One region of the Nostoc sp. DSM 114159 genome, then DNA from elsewhere that is predicted to be linked to it. Evidence: predicted binding sites of a transcription regulator. Region 1 holds the regulator's gene; each other region holds the start of a gene.
What was found. Region 1 encodes NtcA, which controls nitrogen genes in cyanobacteria. Its sites were predicted from a motif close to TNTGTANNNNNNNNTACANA; they were not measured.

Region 1 (4,334 bases):
AGCAGGAGAGCAGAGGAGAAGAGAAGTTGTAGTAAGTTTTCTCCCCTCTGCCTCTTTTCAATGCCCAATTTGACTCTTTTCATAGAACTCCCTTAGAACTGGGAATTAAGCCAGCACGTCGAGGGTCAATTTCCACTGCCTGCCGTGTTGCTCTTGCAAAGGCTTTAAATGTTGCTTCAATGATGTGGTGAGAATTAATGCCATCCAATTGTCGAATGTGCAGTGTCATTTGGCTATGGTTAACCAAAGCCACAAAAAATTCTCGCACCAGTTGGGTGTCATAGGTTCCTACCCTGTGAGTAGGAATTTGCAAGCCGTAGCTGAGGTGAGGCCGTCCAGAAAAGTCTAGCGCTACCTGAACTAAGGCTTCATCCAGTGGTGCAAGAAAATTACCAAAGCGGACAATACCTTTTCTGTCGCCTAGTGCTTGGTTAAAAGCTTGCCCTAAAGTAATGCCTACATCTTCGTTGGTGTGATGATCGTCAATTTCCCAGTCTCCCTTGGCTTGAACATCTATATCAATCAGCCCGTGGGAGGCAATTTGATGCAACATGTGATCCAAAAACGGAATACCTGTTGCTGCTGTGCAAGTTCCTCTACCATCCAGATTGATGGTAACTTGCACATTAGTTTCACCAGTGGTGCGGTGAACAGTGGCAATGCGAGGGGTTTGGGTTAAGCGATCGTAGTTTGAATTAACTTGGCGATTGGTTGTTTGCATGGGGAGTGGAAAGAGTTAAAAGTTAAGAGTTATCAGTTAGGAATTAAGAACTATGAGTTATGAGTTATAAATTTTTAACTCTTAACTCCTCACTTCTAACTCCTAACTTTCTTACTCCTAACTTTATCGCGTCACATTCCCATAATTTCATATCCTGCATCTACATAGAGAATTTGTCCGGTAATGCCGCTGGACAAATCACTACACAAGAAAGCCGCAGCGTTGCCTACTTCTAACTGAGTGACGGTGCGTCGTAGAGGAGCTACTTCTTCTACATGATGAATCATATCCAAAATCCCACCCACTGCTGAAGATGCCAAAGTACGGATGGGACCTGCGGAGATGGCATTCACACGAATATTTTGCGGCCCTAGTTCAGCAGCTAGGTAACGCACACTCATTTCTAAACCCGCCTTGGCAATTCCCATAACGTTGTAGTTGGGGATTGCCCTAACACCACCTAAATATGTCAGAGTGACGATGCTACCTCCCTCTGTCATCAAAGGTTTGGCTGCACCACTTAACTGCACCAATGAGTAGGTACTAATTTCTAAGGCGGTGTTGAAGCCAGAACGAGAGGTTTGGCTAAAATCTCCACTTAAATCGTCTTTGCTGGCAAAGGCCAGACAATGGATCAGGATATCTAGCTTTCCCCACTGTTCGCGGATTGTCTCAAAAGTAGATTTAATTTGGTCTTCATCTTGGACATTACAGGGAAGAAATAAGCTGGGGTTGAGAGGTTCTACCAATTCCGCAACTTTTTTCTCCATCTTGCCACGTTCATCCGGCAGGTAGGTAATACCCAGGTTTGCTCCGGCTTTGTGCAGTTGTTGGGCAATGCCCCAAGCGATCGAGCGGTTATTGGCAATACCTGTAACAAGGGCATTTTTTCCAGTCAGATTTAGCATATAAATTGTTAATGCGATCGATCATTAGGAGCATACTAGAATCTGAGGCACGTTTAGTCTTTGTTTTATACAGGATTGACAAAAATGAATATTGCTAAGGGTGTTTGCCGTGACAAAAATCTTGATTTTTTATAAAGATATTCTCAAGATATCTTTATTTGTTCTTCAAAAAACCTTTTAAATATAGTTATTGGAACTACTTATCAACAATTAGTAGCTGAAAGGATCAACAATTATGTATCATTATAAACAAAGAGTTATGAAGAGATTAGTTTGAGTATAGGAAAGTACAGAAAGGTTGACGGTGCTTTATTCATTTTTCGGGTGTATTCTTAGGTAATCAGTTTTTGTTTTTCCGGCATTGGGTAGGGGAAGGGAGATGATCGTGACACAAGATAAAGCCCTAGCAAATGTTTTTCGTCAGATGGCGACCGGGGCGTTTCCGCCAGTTGTGGAAACGTTTGAACGCAATAAAACGATCTTTTTTCCTGGCGATCCTGCCGAACGAGTTTATTTTCTTTTGAAAGGTGCTGTTAAACTTTCCAGGGTGTACGAGGCAGGAGAGGAAATAACGGTAGCGTTGCTGCGGGAAAATAGTGTTTTTGGTGTATTGTCATTGCTGACAGGAAATAAATCGGATCGGTTTTACCATGCGGTTGCATTTACTCCTGTAGAATTACTGTCGGCACCAATTGAACAGGTGGAGGTAGCACTTAAGGAAAATCCAGAATTATCAATGTTAATGCTGCGAGGTCTGTCTTCGCGCATTTTACAGACAGAGATGATGATTGAAACTCTTGCTCACCGAGATATGGGTTCTAGATTGGTGAGTTTTTTGTTAATTCTTTGTCGGGATTTTGGCGTTCCTTGTGCGGATGGGATCACAATTGATCTGAAGTTATCTCATCAAGCGATCGCAGAGGCAATTGGTTCAACTCGTGTTACCGTTACTAGGCTCCTGGGAGATTTGCGTGAGAAAAAAATGATTTCTATCCACAAAAAGAAGATTACTGTGCATAAACCTGTTACCTTAAGTAGGCAGTTCACATAAAAACAATTGGAGAAAGGGGAATCGGCGCGTGTTCTATTTTGAAAAATGACACTAATAGCTAGAGGTAAATCTAAAATTGAATAATTTCAGCTATTGCCAATTCCCACTTCTTTCCAGACAATGCTTAAAAGTAGTAGGCTGTATCTGGAAGGATTTCGGTAGCTAAAGATGACCACCGGATACATCCTCATCGCAGCAATTTTGATTCTGGGAGGCGTAATTGCCACCGTGGGCGATCGCATCGGCACACGAGTTGGCAAAGCCCGCCTCTCACTTTTTAAGCTTCGTCCGAAAAACACTGCTGTATTAGTAACAATTTTTACTGGTGGTTTGATTTCAGCATCAACTCTAGGGATTTTATTCGCTGCCGACGAAGGTTTGCGCAAAGGAGTCTTTGAGTTAGAAGATATTCAAACAGACCTCAGACAGAAGCGGGAACAGCTAAAAACCGCAGAAACGCAGAAAAGTCAGGTAGAGGGTGAGTTAAATCAAGCAAGAATTGCCCAAGCAAAGGCACAACAAGACTTGCAGGCAATTAATCAATCCTTGCAGGCGGCAAACGCCAAACAGAGGGAAACGCAAGCCCAGCTGAACCGCACCATTAGTCAACAAGCCCAAACCCAAACTCAACTCCAACGCACTCAAGGTCAGCTAGATCGAGTTGTAACTCAATATCAAAAAGCCATAGCTGAATTGCAAAGCGTTTACGACCAGAGAAAGGAACTACAGGCGGCAGTTGAACTGTTGAAGACAGAACGTCAAAGACTTTATGCAGAAGCGAAAAAAGCCATTGACGAAGCCAAAACAGCAATTGAAAAACGCGATCGCGAACTTGCTAACCGTCAAGAAGCCATAGAAGCGCGCGATCAAAAAATTGCTCAACTGGATCAACTAATTCAAAAACGTAATCTAGAAGTTGTAGCACGAGAGCAAGTGATTGCCAAACGGGAATCGCGCCTCAAAGAATTGGAAGCACAACAGGAGGAACTAGAACAGGAAGTTGCCAGACTGGAAAAATATTATCAGTCCTACCGCGACTTGCGTTTGGGTAAGCTGGCCTTAGTTCGCGGTCAAGTTCTGTCCGCTGCTGTAATTCGTGTTACTCAACCTGCCGCCGCTCGTCAAGCAGTGGTACAACTTTTACAAGAAGCCAATCGCAACGCCAACCTCGAACTAAGCGAACCTGGTGCAAATTCGGCAAATTTAGAGCTGTTGCGCGTGACCCAGGATAGAGTCGATCAATTAAGCAAGCAGATTGAGGATGGTAAAGAATACGTCGTGCGAATTTTCTCTGCTGGTAATTACGTCAGGGGAGAAAAGCAGATAGAATTTTTCGCGGATACAGCCCAGAATCAACTGGTTTTTTCGGGAGGCGCGGTGTTAGCCACGACTACTGCTGATTCCAAAACCATGACATCTTATCAGTTACAGCAGCGGCTAGAAATACTGATTTCTGCTTCCCAATTTCGTGCCCGTAATGCCGGAATTGTCGAAAATGTGCAAGTAGAGGGGACTTTTCTGCGCTTTGTCAGCCTACTAAGACAGTATAATCAACCCTTGGAGATCAAAGCGATCGCAGCAGAGGATACTTATACAGCCGGACCATTGAGAGTAAAATTGGTGGCGATAGTTGACGGAAAAATTATTTTTAGTA
Region 2 (4,334 bases), 1.6 Mb from region 1:
AATTTCATTAGTAACTAGTTGTTTAGAAAATTTTGCATTTTCCAATTTCCACGCGCTTTTGTGTAATTGCAGAGATTTTTCATTTCAACCTCAAATAATAAATATCACTTTCAATACTTGTCGGAGTTTAGGGGATAGAGGAAAAGGGAAATAAAAAACCCTATTCCAAAAATATTTACCATAGATAACCCCAAACTATTTTTTTGAAAAGAATAGGGATCGGGGGTGAAATTTTGATATGTACTTCATCCACCTGGGAACTGCTATAGACTAAAGAGCTAACAAAAACAGCTTAAATAATACAGGTCTTAATTAAATCTTCTACTCCTCCTACTGGTAAAATTTTTGTCTCAAGCTTGCAGGCTAATTCTTCAATACTCATATCATCTAAAAATACCAATTCACCATGTTTGAGCATTACATTTGGTAGTAAAATTCCGTCTCCCAAATCTTGCCCTTGTAAGTTCAACAGCAAATCATGACCCGTTAGTAATCCTGTGACAGTAATACTCTGTCCCCAATAATCACTACATAAAGCACGCATATTTACTTTTAATCCTTCAACAGAATTTAACCGTTTCAAGATAGGTTTAAAAGCGTTTTCTACTGCGTTGCCTACTACCCAAGTTAATTTTCTCTGAGGATAAACTTTTGACGGTAGTAATTCTGTTGCCGCGGCTGCAAATTGCTTGATAAACAACTGAATTGAACCAACACCATTATCGATTTGGGGATACTCTTCATATTCAGATTCGGTCGGTAATTCCTTACCTGCAATCAAAAACCACTCATCAGCTAACCAAGCAACGTTAGAGGAAAACTTTTGGCGAAATTGTTGCGAAAGTATTTGCACTTGAGAAATCACTTCTTTCGCTTTTTCTCTGGTTACGGGTGTAAGTTCGTCTTCTGGAGGCCGAAACCTTGTCAATCCAACTGGCACAACTGCCACCGACGCCACCGTAGGCACTTCACCAGTATGAAAGGATGCTAAGTCTTTTAGGGTTTGCTCCAAATGTTCGCCATCATTTATACCAGGACAAACAACTACTTGAGCATGAACTTGTAGCCGTCTTTTTTGAAACCACTTGAGTTGTTGTAAGATTTGTCCCGCACGAGGATTTTTCAAGAGTCTAATTCTAACTTCCGGCTCCGTGGCATGAACAGAAACATACAATGGAGATAAGCGCATTTGTTCAATTCGCTGCCATTCTCTTTCTGGCAAATTGGTCAGGGTAAGATAAGAGCCGTACAAAAAGCTTAAGCGGTAATCGTCGTCTTTAAAGTACAAGCTGGTGCGCTTACCTGGTGGTTGTTGGTCGATAAAGCAAAAAGGACAGCGGTTATTACACTGAATTAAGCCATCAAATAGGGCAGTTTCAAATTCTAGCCCCAAGTCTTGGTCATAATCTTTTTCGATTTCCAGGCTGTGAGTTTTACCAGTAGCGTCTAAAACTTCTAATTCTAAGACTTCATCAGCACACAAAAACTGATAATCAATTAAATCGCGGGGACGTGTACCATTGATTGCAACAATCGCATCCCCAACTTCAAAACCAATCTCTGCGGCTATTGAGTCTAGAAGAACCTTGGTAATTCGAGCAGGATGAATGGTAGTCATGGTGCATAGGGCATTGGGCATTGGGCATTATAGCGTTTCTGAGTTGAGTCTAATACAGACCTAACAAGAACAGCCCTTTCCCTACTAGCGTTAGGGAGTAAAATTCAAAGCCTCTCTCCTTGTAGGAGAGAGGAATGGAAGTGAGGTTAGATTGTATTACATACAAACAAGCAGTCGCTATAGTCATTTGCTTTGAACAAAGGACAAATGACTAATGACTAATGACTAATGAATATTATCCTTTCCAACCTGCTGCGATCGCTAGTAAGATCGCACTACCAAATGCTAATCTATACCATACGAAAATCAAAGTGTTTTTGGTTGCTAAGTATTTGATCAAAAATGCAATTGATAGGTAGGAAAAAATCAAGGTTGAAATAATTCCTACAATTAACAGTGCAACAATGTTATCTGGCAGCTGGTGAGCTTGAAACAACTTGAATATTTTCAAGCTTTTGTACAGCGTCGCAATGGTAAGAGTTGGAAACCCTAACAAAAATGAGAATTTTGCTGCTGTAGCGCGTTCTAATCCTAAAAATAAGGCAGTTGTCAACGTCGAACCAGAACGAGAAACGCCCGGAATCAAGGCGAGTGTTTGTCCCAATCCAACCAAAATACCATCCTGAATCTGCAATGACTCAAAACCGCGCTTACGAGTGCCAATTTTTTCTGCTAGAGCTAGTACAAGTGCCATAATAATTGACATAATGCCAATAATCAATGCACTTTCAGGTAAAATATCTTTCAAAAGAAAGCCGAAAATTAAAGCCGGCAGTGTTCCGACTACAATACCGACAAGAATCTTCCATTCTTCGCGTTGCCAGTCTTTGGCTTTTAGTGCTTCGATTCCACCTTTGGTAATACTATAAATCAGCGACCAAAAATACCCCACAATTGCGATAACGCTGCCAAATTGAATTGCGTCAACAAAATCTTTAGAACCTAGTTCTTTCCAACCAAATATCTTGGTAAAAATCAGAAGATGTGCAGTACTGCTGATTGGCAAAAACTCTGTAATCCCTTGAACAATACCTAAAATAAAAGCTTGAATAAACTCCATATACAATTAATACCTTTTTCGTGTGATAGAGATCGTGATGAACATTGTTTAGCTGATGATGTTGCTTTATATACTCTCTATTGCACCTAATCTTGTAGAAAACTCAATTTTACCGATCGAAAACATCATCGAAGACGCTGACTATGTTCTTACACCCACCTCAATAAGTCAACGCAATTTGAAAAATTCATCAAATTTTAATATTTAACAGACTCATAGCAGCTGACTTTTCACCTCTCGTAGTTCCTTGTAAATAAGGGACTACAGAAGAGTTCTGTACATAGTGGAACTTGAATGGATTCGCCTGACGCAGAATGTTTTGTTTGGTTTGCACCAGCGCTTGTGGAAATTCCAGTATAATTACAATGCCCCAGGGGGGGATTTGAAAATGTGATATCTTAAGTAAAATAAAGTTTAGTAACAAATATTAAAAACTTTGATTAATAATACATTGTCTTCCTACAGCGTTTCTACTCCTTCTATTGATACTGAGTTGGATTTAGCTGAGACCGCGCAAAATGGTATCAGACAATTGGAATCTACACTTTCCCTTTCTCCCTCTTTACCCTTATCTACTTCTACCCGACAAACTTGGTTAGTGTTTGCAGCAGCGGTGTTTTTGGTAACAGTGCCAGTATTTATAGAAGCGCCTATCGTGCGATCGCTACCAAGTCTGAGTTTAGCGCTGACAGGATTTTGGGTGTGGCTCAGTTTTGCCTTAATGTCACGTCCTGCAACTTACGTCTGGGGCGATTTGCTCTTGGGGTTTAGCTGGAGTTGGTTAGCAGGAGCGATTTACTGGGGTTGGTTACGTTGGGAACCTTTATGGCATCTGCCGGTGGAATTTATCGGTTTACCGTTTGCTTGCTGGTGTCTGGCGAAGAATTGGGGCAAGGTAGGTAACTGGTTTTATTTAGGTTCTTTACTCGGTACAGTTTTAACAGATGTATATTTTTATATAGTAGATTTGATGCTCTATTGGCGGCAAATCATGAGAGTAGATGCAGATGTAGTACCGCAAATCTTACAAAATGCTCTCATACAAGTACAAGCACCTTGGGGACAAACTTGGGCGATAATTCTCGCCGTAGTGCTATTAACGGTAGGAATTTCAGCTTTAGGTCGAAATCAAAGACACTGGTATGCCTTTAGTGGCGCAGTTTTAAGCACAATTTTGGTAGACAGCTTATTTTTGTTAGCTGCGATCGCAGCGTAAACAAGGCAAGTGACACTTATCTTCCAATAAGCGTGTGGGCTTCTCTGACTGAAACTTTTCCCAGCCCAATCTACGGCACATCAAAAATGATGCTGTAGATGATTAATTAGTTAAGAAATATTACATAAAAATCGCTCGGCATCAAGTCTTTTTTGGCAAGGTTTTCGATCTGAGAAATCGTGCAGTTTTGTGTCTGCTTTAGAGGTAGAATCAGCCACTCCGAAAAGATTTCGTCCAGCAGAGAATGCTGCTGGAATCGTCGATGTAAGGCTATTGCAGCCATGCAGGCACTCTTTCCACGATGAAAATTTGTGGCGAAAGTATAGTCAAACCCAGTAACGGTAAATATTGTGGATATTAATACGCTGTATATTAGTTTCTGATGACTGCTGTGTTGACTAAGCTATCAGCTTTTGTCCTTTGTCCTTTGTCAGTTGTCC
Region 3 (4,334 bases), 2.5 Mb from region 1:
ATTTTTGTTATAGTAGTCTCAGGAAAACAAAAATTATATATTCACAAAATAGAGAGGGCTATGGTTATGTCTATTGCAGATAAATCTCGGGCGTTAATGGCGCGTGAACACCAACAAGTCAAGAATCGCCAACAATCAATGCTGATGCGTGCGGCACAAGAACTTGGTCTTCCTGAAGAAGCATCCCACTACTGGAACCCAATTCAAGGGAAGGTTGATGCTAACACTCGGATGATTTATGGGCCGAGTCATGCTTCCATGAGCTAAGTTTGAAGGTTGATTTTTTGAGTGAATATCTCAACCGGCAGCTCTAAAAAAAGCCACCCTTTATCTAGGGTGGCAAAACTTACTTATGACTTTTTAGTTAGATACGACTCTTAATTAAGCGTCGTAATAGAGGTAAAACTCGTAAGGATGAGGACGCAGCTGCAACTGTTTGACTTCGTTACCTAGTTTGTAGTCAATCCAATTTTCGATAAAGTCTTCCGTGAAGACGCCTGATTCGGTCAAGAAGGCGTGATCTTTTTCCAGTGCTTGCAAAGCCAGTTCTAAAGAACCTGGAGTTGAAGGAACCTTTGCCAGTTCTTCTGGAGAGAGTTCATAGATATTCTTATCTAAGGGTTCACCAGGATGGATTTTGTTCTTGATGCCATCGAGACCAGCACAAAGCATTGCAGCAAATGCCAAATAGGGGTTAGAAGTAGCATCTGGACAACGGAATTCCAAACGTTTGGCTTTGGGGTTAGTACCAGATAGAGGAATACGGATAGAAGCGGAACGGTTCCCTTGGGAGTAAGCCAAGTTAACAGGAGCTTCATAACCAGGTACTAGGCGCTTGTATGAGTTGGTGCTAGGGTTGGTGATTGCCAACAGCGCTGGTGCGTGTTTGAGAAGACCACCAATGTAGTACAAGCCCATTTCGCTCAAACCAGCATACTTATCACCTGCAAACAGAGGTTGGCCATCTTTCCAGATGGATTGGTGACAGTGCATTCCCGAACCGTTATCGCCAAAAATTGGTTTTGGCATGAAGGTAACGGTTTTGCCGTATTTCTTGGCAACGTTCTTGATGACATATTTGTAAATCATCAACCAGTCAGCCGCTTCGATCAACTTACCGAAACGAAAACCTAGTTCGCACTGACCACCAGTAGCAACTTCGTGGTGATGTTTTTCAATGGGCACACCTAATTGTGCCATTGTCAACAGCATCTCTGTACGGATATCTTGAAAAGAATCCGTTGGTGAAACTGGGAAGTAACCTTCTTTGAAGCGTGGTTTGTAACCCAAGTTGGGTTTGTTATCTGTACCAGCTTTACCGGAATTCCAAGCACCTTCTTCGGAGTCTAAGAAGTAGTAGCCTTCGTTGGCGGTTTGGGCAAATCTAGCATTGTCAAAGATAAAGAACTCAGCTTCAGGGCCAAAGAAAGCTGTGTCACCAAGACCAGTGGAAACCAGGTAATCTATTGCTTTTTGGGCAATAACCCGTGGGCAACGGTTGTACCATTCTCCCGTGCGGGGTTCTTTAATACTACAAATTATACTTAGCGTTGGCACTTCCATGAAGGGGTCGATCCAAGCAGTGTTGGGGTCGAGTACCATCGTCATGTCCGATTCGTTGATCGCTTTCCAACCTCGGATGCTGGAACCGTCAAACGGTACGCCATCAGTGAATGCAGTCTCATCGATTTGGTTTTGGTACAGTGTGAGGTGCTGCCAAGTCCCTACTGTATCGATGAATTTGAGATCGATCAGCTGAATTTTTTGGTCTTGGATCAATTTCAAGACTTCTTGTGGTGTTGTCATTGTTACTCCTTCTCTACCAATTTCCTAAAGTAAACCAGAATATTACATTGCATCCTAACCCTGCCGATCTCAATCAGGCCGTGACACACCAGAAATATCTTAAATACTAGACATTAGCTGATTTTGTAGCTTGTACTACAGATATCTGGATTATCAGGTTATATTAACCTTTCGGCGATCATCTGTACAAAACTGGAAAGTTCATCATATAGGGGTCAACTTTGGCATAGAATCCATAGATAGTGGATAGATTGTTTTTGTGCCGAATCTATTTTTAATAGCACAAAACTTTACTGGTGCATAAGTGCAGCCAAATAAATATCAAACCATAAATAGCAATGATTGGGAGAAGAAGGAATGCGCGATGCGGTAACAAGTTTAATTAAGAATTATGACCTAGCTGGTCGATATTTTGACCGGAATGCGATCGATAGCCTGAAGTCTTACTTTGATAGTGGTACAGCAAGAGTACAAGCAGCGGCGGCGATAAATTCTAATGCGGCTGGACTTGTCAAGCAAGCTGGTTTACAGTTATTTGAAGAACTGCCAGAATTGATTCGCCCTGGTGGAAATGCTTATACAACTCGTCGTTATGCAGCTTGTCTGCGCGATATGGACTACTATCTGCGCTACGCCACTTATGCGCTGGTTGCTGGGAACACCAATGTGTTGGATGAACGAGTGCTGCAAGGGCTGCGGGAAACTTACAATTCTTTAGGAGTACCTATTGGGCCTACGGTTCGCGGTATCCAGATTCTCAAGGATCTAATTAAGGAGCAAGTAGCAGCAGCAGGTGTGGTTAACAGTGCTTTTGTAGATGAACCATTCGATCACATTACACGTGAGTTGAGCGAGATAGATATTTAGATTTTAAGTGGGCCAGGTGTCTACCTCGACATAAACATAAATAGCGATCGCACTTTGGTTTAATGGAGCGATCGCTTTTTTGTGAATACCAACTATTGATGGATTCTCTTTCTGGGGATGCTTGATAGTCAGTTTGGACATCTGTTAACTTTTGTAATTGTGTCATCATTGTATTTATCTCCCTATATGGGGGTTTACGAAGCGATCGCTTTTCCGTGCTGGGGGCGATCGCTATTTTTTTGCAGATTCTGTAGTTAAAACCTGCGTCGGTTTTACAGAGATAATATCATTAGTGCTGCACCTGGATGCACTTATTTGGTAAAATTTTGGCAGCACAGTGAGGCACTATATAGGGGGTGTAAGTATGGAAATATTTGAAATGCCGTCGAGATGGAGATTAACAGTAAACCTGACAGAAGAAACACTAAAAGGACTGGAGGAATGGGCAAAAACTCAAAAACGTACTACCAGTAATCTAGCCGCAGCAATACTTACGAGGGCATTGGAGGCTTATGAACAAGGAGTTTACACTGACCCTGCTGCTACTCTTCCTAACTTTCAACAGCAGGATACAAATAGCGACACTTCCTCGTCTAATTCTGAAGATCGGCAGGATTAGTCAGCTAATTCTTAAGAGCATAGGAATAAACGTCATAAGCCACAATAGAAGTTGCCGATGTTTGAGGCGCTGATGATGGAAGAATTATTAACCCTGAAAGACTTACTTGTTAAAGGCGATGTTCAAGGAGCATTGATTATAGTTGAAGAATTAACGGAAATGAGCCGAAATGACATCATCAAGACGATTCGTAGCGATGCAGTGATTCTGTTGTTGCATCTGATTAAACAACAAGCTGAAAATCGCACGACTCGCTCTTGGGAAGTCTCAATTCGGAATTCGGTTCGGGAAATTCAACGAGAAAATAAGCAGCCCAAAGCTGGGGGCTATTATCTCACCCCAGAAGAATTGTTAGAAATTTTAGCAGAAGCCTATTTAAATGCCATTGATGAGGCTTCCTTGGAAGTAGAAGAAGCTCGTTATGAAGTCCAAGAATTAGAAAAGCTGGTTAACCAAAAACAAATTATCAATAGTGCTTTGGCTTTAATTTTACCAGGAGAGTCTAATTAATTGGCGAAACAGCGACTCGACACACTATTAGTAGAGTTAAATTTATGTTCTTCTCGTGCCTTAGCACAACGGCTAATTCAGGCGGGGGAAGTTACTGTTAATCAGCAGTTAGTTGATAAACCTGGAACAGAAGTTGATATTGCAGCTCAAATAAATATTAAAAAGCGATCGCCTTTTGTTTCTAGAGGCGGTGAAAAACTCTCCAAAGCTTTGTCAGTATTTGCCATTCCCGTAGCAGAGCGCATTTGTTTAGATGGTGGGATTTCTACTGGTGGTTTTACTGATTGTCTCTTGCAAGCTGGAGCAAAACAAGTTTACGGTATTGATGTCGGTTACGGACAAGTTGACTGGCGGTTGCGGAACGATCCGCGAGTGATTTTGCGGGAACGCACCAATTTACGGCAACTACGACCGGATGAGTTATATGGTGAAAATGACCCGATTCCTGATTTGGCGGTGGTTGATGTATCGTTTATTTCTTTAAATAAGATTCTGCCTGCTTTGTGGCAACTAACTCAAGCTAATCGTGAAG

Region 2: the regulator NtcA is predicted to act here: its motif matches at 3,093-3,112, upstream of ACR5KR_RS32515 (DUF3120 domain-containing protein).
Region 3: the regulator NtcA is predicted to act here: its motif matches at 1,929-1,948, upstream of glnA (type I glutamate--ammonia ligase).

The regions. Positions count from the first base shown of each region.
Region 1 covers NZ_JBPFEH010000001.1:6,125,936-6,130,269, reverse strand. The annotation lists gene hisB (imidazoleglycerol-phosphate dehydratase HisB) at 80-721, opposite strand; gene fabI (enoyl-ACP reductase FabI) at 853-1,629, opposite strand; gene ntcA (global nitrogen regulator NtcA) at 2,009-2,680, shown strand; gene ACR5KR_RS25865 (DUF3084 domain-containing protein) at 2,849-4,334, shown strand, end outside.
Region 2 covers NZ_JBPFEH010000001.1:7,727,997-7,732,330, forward strand. The annotation lists gene ACR5KR_RS32505 (TIGR03279 family radical SAM protein) at 293-1,618, opposite strand; gene ACR5KR_RS32510 (undecaprenyl-diphosphate phosphatase) at 1,854-2,678, opposite strand; gene ACR5KR_RS32515 (DUF3120 domain-containing protein) at 3,115-3,894, shown strand; gene ACR5KR_RS32520 (hypothetical protein) at 4,001-4,177, opposite strand.
Region 3 covers NZ_JBPFEH010000001.1:3,607,223-3,611,556, forward strand. The annotation lists gene ACR5KR_RS14815 (hypothetical protein) at 67-267, shown strand; gene glnA (type I glutamate--ammonia ligase) at 382-1,806, opposite strand; gene apcB (allophycocyanin subunit beta) at 2,164-2,673, shown strand; gene ACR5KR_RS14830 (hypothetical protein) at 2,677-2,814, opposite strand; gene ACR5KR_RS14835 (ribbon-helix-helix domain-containing protein) at 3,038-3,292, shown strand; gene ACR5KR_RS14840 (DUF29 family protein) at 3,368-3,802, shown strand; gene ACR5KR_RS14845 (TlyA family RNA methyltransferase) at 3,803-4,334, shown strand, end outside.